Linked DNA regions of Methylorubrum extorquens. The protein of the gene in region 2 interacts with the protein of the main gene of each other region in a pairwise test. Links are inferred from orthologs where the notes say so. Each region holds a gene or a part of one and is shown on either strand. Other genes may lie near its edges. The genes, in order: accC and ribD.

What was found.
Region 1: the proteins of ribD (region 2) and accC interact in binary tests that used the Escherichia coli proteins (3 or more experiments, as listed by UniProt). The link is inferred for Methylorubrum extorquens from one-to-one orthologs.

The regions. Positions count from the first base shown.
Region 1 is NZ_JALJXF010000001.1:4,923,765-4,930,014, reverse strand. Bases 1,937-4,882 are described here. They hold accC (acetyl-CoA carboxylase biotin carboxylase subunit), read left to right. Parts: upstream 1,937-2,698; coding sequence 2,699-4,066; downstream 4,067-4,882. Other genes in these bases: aat (leucyl/phenylalanyl-tRNA--protein transferase), read left to right, coding at 4,351-4,882; accB (acetyl-CoA carboxylase biotin carboxyl carrier protein), read left to right, coding at 2,218-2,688; aroQ (type II 3-dehydroquinate dehydratase), read left to right, coding at 1,937-2,199. Outside these bases: trxB (thioredoxin-disulfide reductase), read left to right, coding at 1-395; J2W78_RS22950 (LysR family transcriptional regulator), read left to right, coding at 737-1,627; more of aroQ, read left to right, coding at 1,744-1,936; more of aat, read left to right, coding at 4,883-5,025; J2W78_RS22925 (TetR/AcrR family transcriptional regulator), read right to left, coding at 5,141-5,761; J2W78_RS22920 (DUF4188 domain-containing protein), read left to right, coding at 5,808-6,250. UniProt on the Escherichia coli protein: This protein is a component of the acetyl coenzyme A carboxylase complex; first, biotin carboxylase catalyzes the carboxylation of the carrier protein and then the transcarboxylase transfers the carboxyl group to form malonyl-CoA.
Region 2 is NZ_JALJXF010000001.1:2,785,856-2,792,081, reverse strand. Bases 2,151-5,072 are described here. They hold ribD (bifunctional diaminohydroxyphosphoribosylaminopyrimidine deaminase/5-amino-6-(5-phosphoribosylamino)uracil reductase RibD), read right to left. Parts: upstream 4,189-5,072; coding sequence 3,112-4,188; downstream 2,151-3,111. Other genes in these bases: J2W78_RS13110 (hypothetical protein), read left to right, coding at 4,945-5,072; nrdR (transcriptional regulator NrdR), read right to left, coding at 4,239-4,796; J2W78_RS13125 (riboflavin synthase), read right to left, coding at 2,472-3,110; J2W78_RS13130 (hypothetical protein), read left to right, coding at 2,151-2,458. Also shown: J2W78_RS13145 (UbiA family prenyltransferase), read left to right, coding at 1-9; J2W78_RS13140 (GtrA family protein), read left to right, coding at 9-434; J2W78_RS13135 (hypothetical protein), read right to left, coding at 422-1,642; more of J2W78_RS13130, read left to right, coding at 1,937-2,150; more of J2W78_RS13110, read left to right, coding at 5,073-5,136; glyA (serine hydroxymethyltransferase), read right to left, coding at 5,429-6,226. UniProt on the Escherichia coli protein: Converts 2,5-diamino-6-(ribosylamino)-4(3h)-pyrimidinone 5'-phosphate into 5-amino-6-(ribosylamino)-2,4(1h,3h)-pyrimidinedione 5'-phosphate.

The DNA.
Region 1 (6,250 bases), 2.1 Mb from region 2 along the record:
ACGCCAACGTCACGGTGAAGTGGCACCACGCGGTGGAGGAAATCTGCGGCTCCGACACGCCACCCTCCGTCACGCATCTGCGCCTGAAGGATCTGCGCTCCGGAGCGATCGTCGAGCAGCCCACCGACGGCCTGTTCGTGGCGATCGGCCACCAGCCGGCCACGGGGATCTTCGAGGGCCAACTGCCGATGCGGCACGGCGGCTACATCACCGTGACGCCGGGCACCACCGAGACCGAGATCCCGGGCGTGTTCGCGGCCGGCGACGTCACCGACGACGTCTACCGTCAGGCGATCACCGCGGCCGGCATGGGCTGCATGGCCGCGCTGGAGGCGGAAAAGTTCCTGGCCAATCTCGACGTCGGCGAGAGCCCGGCCAAGGCGGCGGCCGAGTAGGCGGCCGGCTTTCGGGCGTTTTGCGGACGTTTTAAGTACTGTTCAAAAGAACGCCCGCTTCGCCATCGTGTCGGACATCGAGACCGACCGGGAACAGACGCAGTCAAAGCATTCAAGACGTTGTCTGATACGCATTTCCCTGTTGATGGCGGAAATGACGCAACCAAATTGTAAGGTTGTCGTCCTAACCTGAAAGCTGCGGGAGCCGGAAGGTTTCACGAAAGAAGCCTTTCGCCGGGTACGGCAGGGCAACAGACTGGCGTCGTGCAACGCCCGAAGGTCGCGGCCGCCCGTAGGGGCGGACTGCGACGGGCCGACCTCGACGGGCGGGAGTGACGGCCTTGGATTGGGACAAGATCCGGATTTTCCTCAACGTCGCGGAGGCCGGCAGCTTCACGCGGGCGGGCGACGACATCGGCCTCAGCCAATCGGCGGTGAGCCGGCAAATCAGCGCCCTCGAGCGGGAGTTGAAGGCGCCGCTGTTCCACCGGCATGCCCGGGGCCTGATCCTGACCGAGCAGGGCGATCTGCTGTTTCGCGCCGCGCGCGACATGAAGCTGAGGCTGGAGAACACCCGCGCCCGCCTCGTCGAGACCAGCGAGCGCCCCTCCGGTGACCTGCGCGTGACGACGACGGTGGGCCTGGGCACCTCCTGGCTGTCACAGCGCGTCTCGGAATTCCTCGACCTCTATCCGGATGTGCGGATCGAGCTGGTTCTCACCAACGAGGAGTTGGACCTCGCCATGCGCGAGGCCGACATCGCGATCCGCATGCGCCGCCCGGCCCAGCCCGACCTGATCCAGCGGCGGCTTTTCACGGTGCACTATCACGCTTTCGCGAGCCCCGATTACGTCAAGCGCTTCGGCGAGCCCAAGACCATCAGCGACCTCGATGAGCACCGCCTCGTCTCGTTCGGCGGCAACGAGCCGTCCTATCTGCTCGCGACCCACTATCTCGCCAGCATCGGCCGCGAGGGGGACGAGCGCCGTCCGGTCCACTTCACGGTCAACAACATCACCGCCCTCCACAAGGCGATGGAGGCGGGCGTCGGCGTCGGCATCCTGCCGGACTACGCCGTCGACGGGAACGAGAGCCTCGTCCAGGTGCTGCGCGAGAGCGAAATGCCGACGATGGAGAGCTATCTCGTCTATGCCGAGGAGATGCGCTCGGTCGCCCGCGTCCAGGCCTTTCGCGATTTCCTCGTGAACAAGGCACAACGCTGGACTTATTGAAAGCTTGGCCGGACAACCGGCCGGCAACCGCCCTTGTCGCGCACCGACGCACTCGTCTAAGACCGCCCCTCCTGCCGGGCGGTTCGCGAAGCCTCCGGCCGACGCAGCCGGACGGCATGATCGCGATTCACTGCCTCAACGGGCCGAACCTCAATCTCCTGGGCCAGCGCGAGCCGGGCATCTACGGCGCCGCCACGCTTGCCGACATCGAGCAAAACCTGCGGGAGCAGGCGGCTCGCCTCGATATCGCCCTGACCTTCCGTCAGACGAATCACGAGGGCGAACTCGTGACGTTCGTGCAGGAGGCCGGTGCCGCCGGGGCCGGGGTGCTCATCAACGCCGCCGCCTACACGCACACCTCGATCGCGCTCCGTGACGCGATCAAGGGGTCGGGGGTGACGGCGGTGGAGATCCACCTCTCCAACGTCCATGCCCGCGAGGACTTCCGCCACGTCTCGCGGATCGCACCGGTCTGCGCCGGTTTGATTTCGGGCTTCGGTGCCCACAGTTACGTCCTGGGGCTCGACGCCCTCGCCCATCTCCTGCGCGGACGCACCCCGTCCGCCTCCTGACCTCAGAACTACGAGCCGATGGCCAAGAACGAACCCTTCGATCCCGAACTGGTGCGCGAACTCGCCCGGATGGTCGCCGAGACCGATCTGACCGAGATCGAGGTCGAGAAGGGCGATCTGCGCATCCGCGTCGCCCGCAAGATCGAGACGGTCTCGGTTCAGGTCGCGCCCGCCGCCCCGGCCGCTGCGGCGGCACCGGTCGCGGCGCCGCCTGCTGCCCTGGCGCCGGCCCCCGCCAAATCCGGCGCGGGCCATCCCGGCGCCGTGCCGTCGCCCATGGTCGGCACCGCCTACCTGCGCCCCTCGCCGGACGCCAAGCCGTTCATCGAGATCGGCACGAAGGTCCAGGCCGGCGACAAGCTTCTGCTGGTCGAGGCCATGAAGACCTTCAACGAAATCGTCGCGCCCCGCGCCGGTACGGTGACCGCGATCTTCATCGAGGATGGGATGCCGGTCGAGTACGGCGAAGCCCTCCTCGTTCTCGAGTAGCCTCCCCGCGATGTTCGACAAGATCCTGATCGCCAACCGCGGCGAGATCGCACTCCGCATCCTGCGGGCGGCGAAGGAGCTCGGTATCGCCACCGTCGCGGTCCACTCGACGGCGGATGCCGACGCCATGCATGTGCGGCTGGCCGACGAGAGCGTCTGTATCGGCCCGCCGGCCGCCCGCGACAGCTACCTCAACATCCCCTCGATCATCGCCGCCTGCGAGATCACCGGGGCGGACGCCGTGCATCCCGGCTACGGCTTCCTGTCGGAGAACGCCCGGTTCGCCGAGGTTCTGGCGCATCACAACATCGGCTTCATCGGCCCCAAGGCCGAGCATATCCGCATCATGGGCGACAAGATCGAGGCCAAGCGCACCGCCAAGCGCCTCGGCATTCCCTGCGTTCCGGGCTCGGAGGGCGGCGTCACCGATCCGGACGAGGCCAAGCGCGTGGCCGCCGAGATCGGCTATCCCGTGCTGGTGAAGGCGGCCTCCGGCGGCGGCGGACGTGGCATGAAGGTCGCCCGCTCGGAGAGCGAGCTGGAGCAGGCCCTCGATATGGCCCGCACCGAGGCCAAGGCCGCCTTCGGCGACGATGCGGTCTACCTCGAAAAGTACCTGACCAAGCCCCGCCACATCGAGGTGCAGATCCTCGGCGACGGCAAGGGCCACGCCGTGCACCTGGCCGAGCGCGACTGCTCGCTCCAGCGCCGTCACCAGAAGGTCTGGGAGGAAGGCGGTTCGCCGGCCCTCAACGAGGCGATGCGCGCCGAGATCGGCGGCATCTGCGCCAACGCCATGCGCGAACTCGGCTATCTCGGCGCCGGCACCATCGAGTTCCTCTACGAGGACGGGCGGTTCTACTTCATCGAGATGAACACCCGGATTCAGGTGGAGCACCCCGTCACAGAGATGATCACCGGGATCGATCTCGTGAACGAGCAGATCCGGGTCGCCGCCGGCGGCGGCTTGTCGGTGGTTCAGGAGGACATCAAGGTCGAGGGCCACGCCATCGAGTGCCGGATCAACGCCGAGCACCCTTCGACCTTCCGGCCCTCGCCGGGGCTGATCACCTACTTCCACCCGCCGGGCGGTCTCGGCGTCCGGGTCGATTCGGCCGCCTTCCAGGGCTACCGGATTCCCTCAAACTACGACTCGCTGATCGGCAAGCTGATCGTGCACGGGCGCACCCGCAACGAGTGCCTGATGCGCCTGCGCCGGGCGCTGGACGAGTTCGTGGTCGACGGCATCGACACCACGCTGCCGCTGTTCCGCACGCTGGTGCGCAATGCCGACGTGCAGAACGGCCTCTACGACATCCACTGGCTCGAAGGCTTCCTGGCCCGCGAGGAATTATCCGAGACCGACCAGAGACGCTGAACGGCGGCGACACGTTCCTCGTCGATCGACTGCCGGTCCCGTTGCGGGCCGGCTGTTTCTGACCATCGACCGTCATTCCGGGGCCGCGCAACGGAACCTGGGATCCATCCGTGATGCGTCGCCGAAGCTGGGCGTAGAGCTCAATCGTGGATTCCGGGTGCGCCTTCGGCGCCCCGGAATGACAGCGGAGAATGCTTTTCGAGACGGTCAGGGACCGCGCTCCGATGCCCGTCCGCGACGTGATGGGTCTGGCGTTCCGCCTCCGCCGGAGCGACAACGCTTCGATGCACGACAGGCCGCCCGTGGACATCACGCCCGACATCCTGCTCAAGGCCTATGCCGCCGGGATCTTCCCGATGGCCGAGGATGCGGACGATCCGACGATCTACTGGGTCGAGCCCCGCGCCCGCGGGGTGCTGCCCCTCGACCGCTTCCACGTGCCCAAGCGCCTCGCCCGCACCGTGCGCTCCGACGGGTTCGAGGTCGTCAGCGACCGGGATTTCGATGCGGTGATCGACGGCTGCGCTGCCCCGCGCCGGGATACGGCCCGCACTTGGATCAACGCCCGTATCCGCGACCTCTACGGCGCGCTGTTCGATCTCGGCCATTGCCACACGATCGAGGTCTACCAAGAGGGGCGCCTCGCGGGCGGGCTCTACGGCGTCTCGCTGGGGGCGGCCTTCTTCGGCGAGAGCATGTTCCACGAGGTGCGCGACGCCTCGAAGGTCGCCCTGGTCCACCTCGTCGCGCGGCTGCGCTCCGGCGGTTATCGCCTCGCCGACACGCAGTTCCTGACCGATCATCTGAGCCAGTTCGGCGTCGAGGAAATGCCGCGCCACATCTACAAGCGCCAGCTCGCCGCCGCGATCACCGAGCGGGCCGAATGGGGTCCGTCGGACCAGGTCTTTCGCGGCGCCGAAGCCCTGGCCGCCCTCGGGATCGGTAGCGCCGAGGCGTAGTTGAAGTTTCGAAAGGGCAAGTCCTTTCGCGCTTCCACTGCAGAGCCCTGGAGGACAGCCGGGGTTACACCCCGGCACCCCGCCAAAGGGATGATCCCTTTGGGATCCCCTTCTCTCATCCAGGAATGGCCTCCAGCCGCAGAAGGCGTCCTACGAGAAAGGCGGCCGCCTGCGGATCGGTCCGCACAGCGTCCCCGAGCAAGCCGTCGATGACGAGCGAGGCGATCCCGTGGACGAGCGCCCAGGACCGCAGGGCCTCGTCGGCGGCGTTTGCGCCCGGCACCAACGCGGCGACCCGCTCAGCCAGCACCGCGTAGGCGGCGGCGGAGGCTTCGCACAGCGCCTGGGGCCGTGATCCGCCGGAGCGCATCCCGCCGAACATCAGGCGGAACAATCCGGGCTGCGCAGAGGCGAAAGCGACATAGGCCGCCCCTTGCGCGTAGAGGGCCTCGCGACCCGCCCCCTCCCCTCCCCGATCCGCCTCCTCCAGCGCCGCGCGCAGCCGCTCGAAGCCGACGATGGCCACCGCCGCAAGCAGGGCATCCTTGTCGGGGAAGTGCCGGTAGGGCGCCATCGCCGAGACGCCCGCCCGGCGCGCGGTCTCGCGCAGGCCGAGCGAGGCCAGATCGCCCCCCTCCTCCAGGATCGACAGACCCGCCGCGACCAGCGCCTCGCGCAGATCGCCGTGATGGTAGCCGCCCTTGGTCGCGTTCGGTTCGCCCTTCGATGTTGACACTGTAAGCAACGCACCTATGATTACACCGTAAACATGGAGGGGTGCCATGCAGACATCGGATAGGCAAGCGGCCGCGAACGCCCGGCCTACGCGGGACTCGGTCGATCTCTCGGCCTATCCGGGTCTTGTCGTGGTCTATCTCGGCTTTCGCGTCGGACGGATGCGGGGCCTGAAGGCGCTGCTCGGCATCGGGCGCGGGCTGGCTCAGATGCAGCGCGAGCGGCCGGATGGGCTGCTGGCGCACGAGAACCTCGTCTACGGCCTCAACCATATCGGCATGCGGCAGTACTGGCGCGATCTGGAAAGCCTGGAGGCTTTCACCCGCTCGGACCCGCACAAGACGTGGTGGCGGGATTTCGGCCGCGATCCGGCCGGCAACGGCTTCTGGCACGAGGCCTACCGGCTCTCGGGCGGGATGGAGGCGATCTATGTCGGCATGCCACGCCCGATCGGGCTCGCGTCCTTCGCCGCCGCCCGCCAGCCGCTCGG
Region 2 (6,226 bases):
GTGCCGTGATGAGAAGCGAGGTCGTCCGCTTCCTGATCGCAGGCGGCTCGGCGGCGGCGATCAACTGGCTCGCCCGGATTCTGCTCTCCCTGGTGCTGCCGTTCGAGGCGGCCCTGATCGTGGCCTACGGCATCGGCATGGCCGCCGGCTTCTGGCTCTACCGCGCCTTCGTGTTCCGGGCGGCTGCGCGCGGCTCGCTGCGAGGACAGCTTGCCCTGTTCCTCGCGGTCAACGCCATCGGCGCCGCCGTCGTCCTCGCGGTCAGCACGCTGATGATCGACGGCCTGAAAGGCCTGCTGCCGGATCTAAAGCCGGCCGCGCGCCAAGCCCTCGGCCACGGCGTCGGCATCGCCGTCGGCGCTGTGGCGAACTATCTCGGCCACCGGCTCCTCACCTTCGCCTCGGGCCCGCGCGCCGCGCCTCAGAGCCTGTAGAGCGAGAGCAGCGTCACAACGGCGAGGTTGGCGACGACGCCCCAGGTGACGAGGATCGGCAGGGCGGCGAAAGCTGCCGGGCGTTCCCCGCGCACCATCAGCACGATCAGGATCGGCAGCCAATCGAGGGCGTAGCGCTGGGTCGCGATCTGCTCGGCGCCGTTCGAGTGGTAGAACAAGGTGATCCCGGCGATGACCGCGATGGTCGCCGCCCCGGCGGCGAAGACCCGGTCGAGCCGCGCGTAGAAGACCAGCAGCAGCCAAGGGCTCGCCACGAGTAGTGCCGTGCCGGCCTTGTCGAAGCCGACGAGTTCCGTCAGCCGAGGGCCGCCAAACTCGAAATGAATTCCCTGAAGGAACAGGTAGAGCATGTTGAACAGCAGGTAATCGCGCGAGAACAGGCCGCCCTCGGTGATACGCCGCCAGATGAAGCTCTCCTGGCCGGGATTGTGGATGAAGGCGTAGCCGGTCTCGAACGGGCTTCCGAAGCGCGCGGCGTTGTAGGCGCAGTAGACGGCGAGGGCGGCCGCGACGAACAGGCCCGCCAGCATCGCGGATTTCGCCACCGAGGCCGGGTTCGCCAGTAGCGGGCGCCCGCGGGGCAGAGCGAGAACCAGCAGGAACAGCGGGTAGAAGATCGCCATCTGCCGGCACAGGAAGGCGAGGCCGACGAACAATCCGGCGAGCGGCAGCGAACCCCGACAGATCACCGCCCAAAGGCTCAGCGTCATCATCAGGAAGCCGACGGTCTGGGAGAAGAACCAGACGCCATCGGAGCGTAGCGTGACCTGATAGAGCGGGCTCGCGAAGGCGAGCGCGGCCAGCAGCCACAACGCCTGCCCGCGCTCGACCTCCAGCGCGCGGAAGATGCGGCTCCAGGCCAAGAGGCTCAGGGCCGACAGGCCCAAACCGAGAAGCACGAAGCCCTTGAAGCCGGGAAATCCGAACAGGGCCACGAACGGCGTCAGCAGCAGTGCCGGCAGGGGCGGGAAGATGATGTAGGTGCGCCCCTCGAACACGGCGCAATCGATCTCGGGGCAGCGCTCGACCCAGAGCCGGCCGTGCAGGAACGCGTCGGCGAGCGCCCCGTGCGAGTTGAAGCCGGCATCGCGCAGCGCCCCCCGCCCCAGAAGGAGGGCGAGGAGGAGGGCACCGCTCAGCGCGGTCAGCACCGCCAGCACCCGGTCGCGGGGTCCTGTAACCGTCATGGTGGCCACCGCCCTCTCACGAAACGATCCCGAATCGACACGGGAGATTTGATGGGAAGGGTTAAGTCTTCCTCACGAATAAGCCAGTGGGCCTCCTCGCGAAGACTGATCGAGCCGCAGACGCATCCCGTGCTCACCCGACGTGGAGGCCGACCGGCGCGATGCGCCGGCTCGTTCTGCCTCCTTGAAAAGGTTTCCGCCGATCTGGGACGGTGGTGCATTGCCGAGGACAGGGACTGACGGCAAGTCTCGCCGCGGCTCGCTCACGACGAAGGGGGCCGGCAGGGGATATTCATGACGATCGGATCGGCGAAATTCTTAGGCAGCGCAGCGCTCGCCTTCTTTCTGCTGGCCGGCAGCGCCGCCCTCGCCAAGAAAGTCACGGTCGTCCCCGGTGATCGGCCGATTTCCGTCGAAATCCCGGCCGCGTGGAAGGTCACCACGATCGACCGTGGCGTCCAGGCCCGGACTGCGGATGAGGAAATCTACCTCTGGTTCGAGAGCTACAAGCCCGCCCAGTTCCAGACCCTGCTCGGCGAGCACAACGCCTACTTCAAGGAGCAAGGCGTCAAGGTGACCGGCGAAGGCCAGTCGAAGGAGGTCGATTTCCCGACCTACAGCCTCAAGGTCACCGAGGTTCCGGCGACCTACGAGAACAAGCCGACGGTGCTGCGCTACCTCTCTGTCGTGCCGAAATCCGATGGCCAGCGCCATTTGCTGGTGAGCTACTGGGCCTCGCCGGAGGGCGACAAGAAGTACGACGCCGAGACGAACCAGATCATGAACAGTCTCGCCGCCTCCTACGACGCCAAGTAAGCCGGGCCGGTCCTCACGCCGGCAACAACCCGCGCGTCTCGGCGAGGCGCGCGGCGTAACGGGCCAGCAGATCGACCTCCAGGTTGATCCGATCCCCCGTGCGGCGCTCCTCCCAGGTCGTGACGGAGAGGCTGTGCGGGATCAGCAGCACCGAGAAGTCGTGGCCCGAGACCGCGTTGACGGTGAGCGAGGTGCCGTCGAGGCAGATCGAGCCCTTCTCGGCGATGAAGCCGGCGAGCGCCGCCGGCGCCCGCAGGGTGAAGCGCTCGCTCGCGCCCCAGGGGTTGTCCTCGCCGGTCACGGTCTCGCGCACAAGGATCTCGGCGATGCCGTCGACATGGCCGGTGACGAGGTGGCCGCCGAGTTCGTCGCCAAGCTTGAGCGAGCGTTCGAGGTTGAGCCGCGTGCCCTCGCGCCATGTGCCGACGGTGGTGCGGGCCAGGGTTTCGGCGGCGGCATCGACCGAAAAGCGGCAGCCCGTCCCGTGCGGCTCCACCGCGACGGCGGTCAGGCAGGGGCCGGAGCAGGCAATCGAGGCGCCGAGCGCGATGCCGGCGGGATCGTAGGCGCTTTCGATCACGATCCGGCGCAGGCGCTCCGAGCCCTCCACCGAGACGACGCGGCCGACATCGCTGACGAGTCCGGTGAACATCTCAGATCCTCTCGTAGGTGACCGCCGTGTCGGGGCCGAAGTCGCGGGCCTCGACCTCGGTGAAGGTGCCGTCGGCGAGGCGGCGGGCGAGGTTGGCCCCGAGCGCCGGCAAGCCGCCGGCCTCGCCCAGCGTGACGGGGCCGGTGATGAGCGTGCAAGCATCGATGAGATCGTGCGCCGCGAGCGCGTCGGCAAGCGCCGGCCCGCCCTCGCTGCAGATCCGGGTCAGACCACGCTCCGCCAGTGCGGTCAGCGCGGCGGGCAGATCGATACGGCCCCCCGCGTCAGTGGGGACGAAGGCGATCTCGACGCCGAAGGAAGCGAGCATCCGCCGGGCATGGGCCGGGGCGCCGCGCCCGGTCAGAACCAGCGTCGGCAGGTCGCGGGCCCCGCGCACGAGATGGCTGGCGGGGTTGAGGCGCAAAGTCGAGTCGAGCACGACCCGCAGCGGCAAACGCCCGGCGAGCCCCGGCAGCCGCACTGTCAGCGAAGGGTCATCGGCGCGGGCGGTGCCGATGCCGACCATGATCGCGTCGGCATGTGCCCGCCACAGATGCACCGCGCCGTCCGCGATCGGACCCGTGATCTTCAGCCGCTCGCCGGTCGAGGGGGCGGCGAAGCCGTCGCGGGTACGGGCGAGCTTGAGGTGCAGGCTCGGGCGACCCCGCGTCACGCGGGCGAAATGGCCGCGATGATCGCGGGCGGCCTCCTCGCGCAGCAGGCCGGTCTCGACCGTGATCCCGGCAGCGCGCAAACCCGCGTGGCCCCGCCCGGCGACACGCGGATCGGGATCCTCGATCGCGGTGACGACGCGGGCGATTCCGGCGGCGATGGTCGCGTCGGTGCAGGGCGGCGTGCGGCCGTGATGCGAGCAGGGCTCGAGGGTGACGTAGAGCGTGGCGCCGCGCGCGGCCTCGCCGGCCATGGCGAGGGCCAGCGGCTCCGCATGCGGGCGTCCGCCAACCGCCGTCACCGCCTGCCCGACGATGCGGCCCCCGGCCACGACGACGGCGCCGACGCTCGGATTCGGCCAAGTCCGGCCGAGATTGCGCCGCCCCAGCGCGAGGGCGAGGCGCATGGCGCGGCGATCGAGAGCTTCCTGCTCGGACACGTCCACGGCTCGCCCTGTCACGCCCGCTTCCGGGCCGGACGGCCGCGGCGCGGGGCAGCCGCCGCCTCGTCGGACGGGGCGGGCACAGCCTGCTCATCTTCGGGAAGGGCGCCTTCGCCCTCCAATCGCTCGCCGAGGGTGCCGAGCAGATCCTGGAAGTCCTGGGCCTCGCGGAAATTCTTGTAGACCGAGGCGAAGCGGACATAGGCGACGTCGTCGAGCCCCTTCAGGCCCTCCATCACCGCCTCGCCGATGGCCTCGCTGGTGACCTCGCCCTCGCCGCCGCTCTCCAGGCGCCGGGTGATGCCGCTGACGAGGCGCTCCACCCGCTCGGGATCGACGGTGCGCTTGCGCAGCGCCACGTCGATCGAGCGCTGGAGCTTGTCGCGATCGAAAGGCACGCGCTTGCCCGAGCGCTTGAGCACGACGAGTTCGCGCAACTGCACCCGCTCGAAGGTCGTGAAGCGGCCGCCGCAATCCGGGCAGACGCGGCGGCGACGGATCGCAGAGGAATCCTCGCTCGGCCGCGAATCCTTCACCTGGGTGTCGGGACCTCCGCAGAACGGACACCGCATCGCGCGCTCACCACCTCGTCCCGGACACTCTCGAAAGCCGCCCCTCTCTGCCCCACCCGCCGCTCAATTGCCAGAAGTGGGATTGCTCGGAACGGGCGCGGCAGGCGTCGCCCCCCGTCGCCGGGATCGGCGCGAAAGAGGGCACGGCGTGCGGCTGTTGTCGGTCCGGCACCACGTCGGCGCGGGTCAGACGGTCGAATTGGAGGAAGAACACCGGCTCAGCGGCGTCGAGGGCCCATTTGAGACGGCAGTGGCCGATGAGCGGGCAGGGGTCGCGGCGCTCATCGGCCACCGTGCCTTCCCCCTCCAGATCGGCGACAGAGCCACCCGAACGGCCTGAGTCGCGATCTGGGCGCCCCGCTCGGCCGACGACAGATGCATCCGCAGAAGCCGGCCGTAATCCGTGTAGAGCGAGAGAGGCAGGGTCGCCCTCCCGAGCGATGCCGCGCAACTTTCGGGCGAAGGACGGCTCGGCCCACATCATTTCAAGGATGCCAGGACGGTACACCCCACGAGACGATAAACCTTACGTGGATCAAGTTTGAGGCCGCCCCGAAACGACAGCGGCCGCGGATCGGGGGATCCGCGGCCGCACCGGCCCGCGTGGCGGGCCGAATGTGCTTCGAGCAGGCTCAGGCGTAGATCGGGAACCGATCGGTGAGGGCGTGGACCTTCTCCTTCACCGCCGCCTCGACCGTGGCGTCGCCGCCATCGCCCTTCTCGGCGATGCCGTCGAGCACCTGAACGATCAGCGAGCCGACCTGCTTGAATTCGGCGACGCCGAAGCCGCGGGTGGTGCTGGCCGGCGTGCCCAGACGGATGCCGGAGGTGATCGTCGGCTTCTGCGGATCGAACGGCACGCCGTTCTTGTTGCAGGTGATGTCGGCCCGCGACAGGGCCGCCTCGGCCGCCTTGCCGGTCAGGCCCTTCTTTTGAAGGTCGACCAACATCAGGTGGTTGTCGGTGCCGCCGGAGGTGATGTCGTAGCCGCCCGAGATGATGGTGTCGGCGAGCGCCTTGGCGTTGTCGATGACCTGCTTGGCGTAGATCTTGAACTCGGGCTTCAGCGCCTCGCCGAAAGCCACCGCCTTGGCGGCGATGACGTGCATCAGCGGGCCGCCCTGGAGACCGGGGAAGATCGCCGAGTTGAACTTCTTGGCCAGCGCCTCGTCGTTCGTCAGGATCATGCCGCCGCGCGGGCCGCGCAGGGTCTTGTGCGTCGTCGTGGTGGCGACGTGCGCGTGCGGGAACGGCGAGGGATGCAGACCCGCGGCGACGAGGCCGGCGAAGTGGGCCATGTCGACGAAGAAGTAGGCGCCGACGGAATCGGCGATCTCACGGAACTTGGCGAAGTCCCAGTGACGCGGGTAGCCCGAGCCGCCGGCGATGATCACCTTCGGCTTGTGCTCCTTGGCGAGACGCTCGACCTG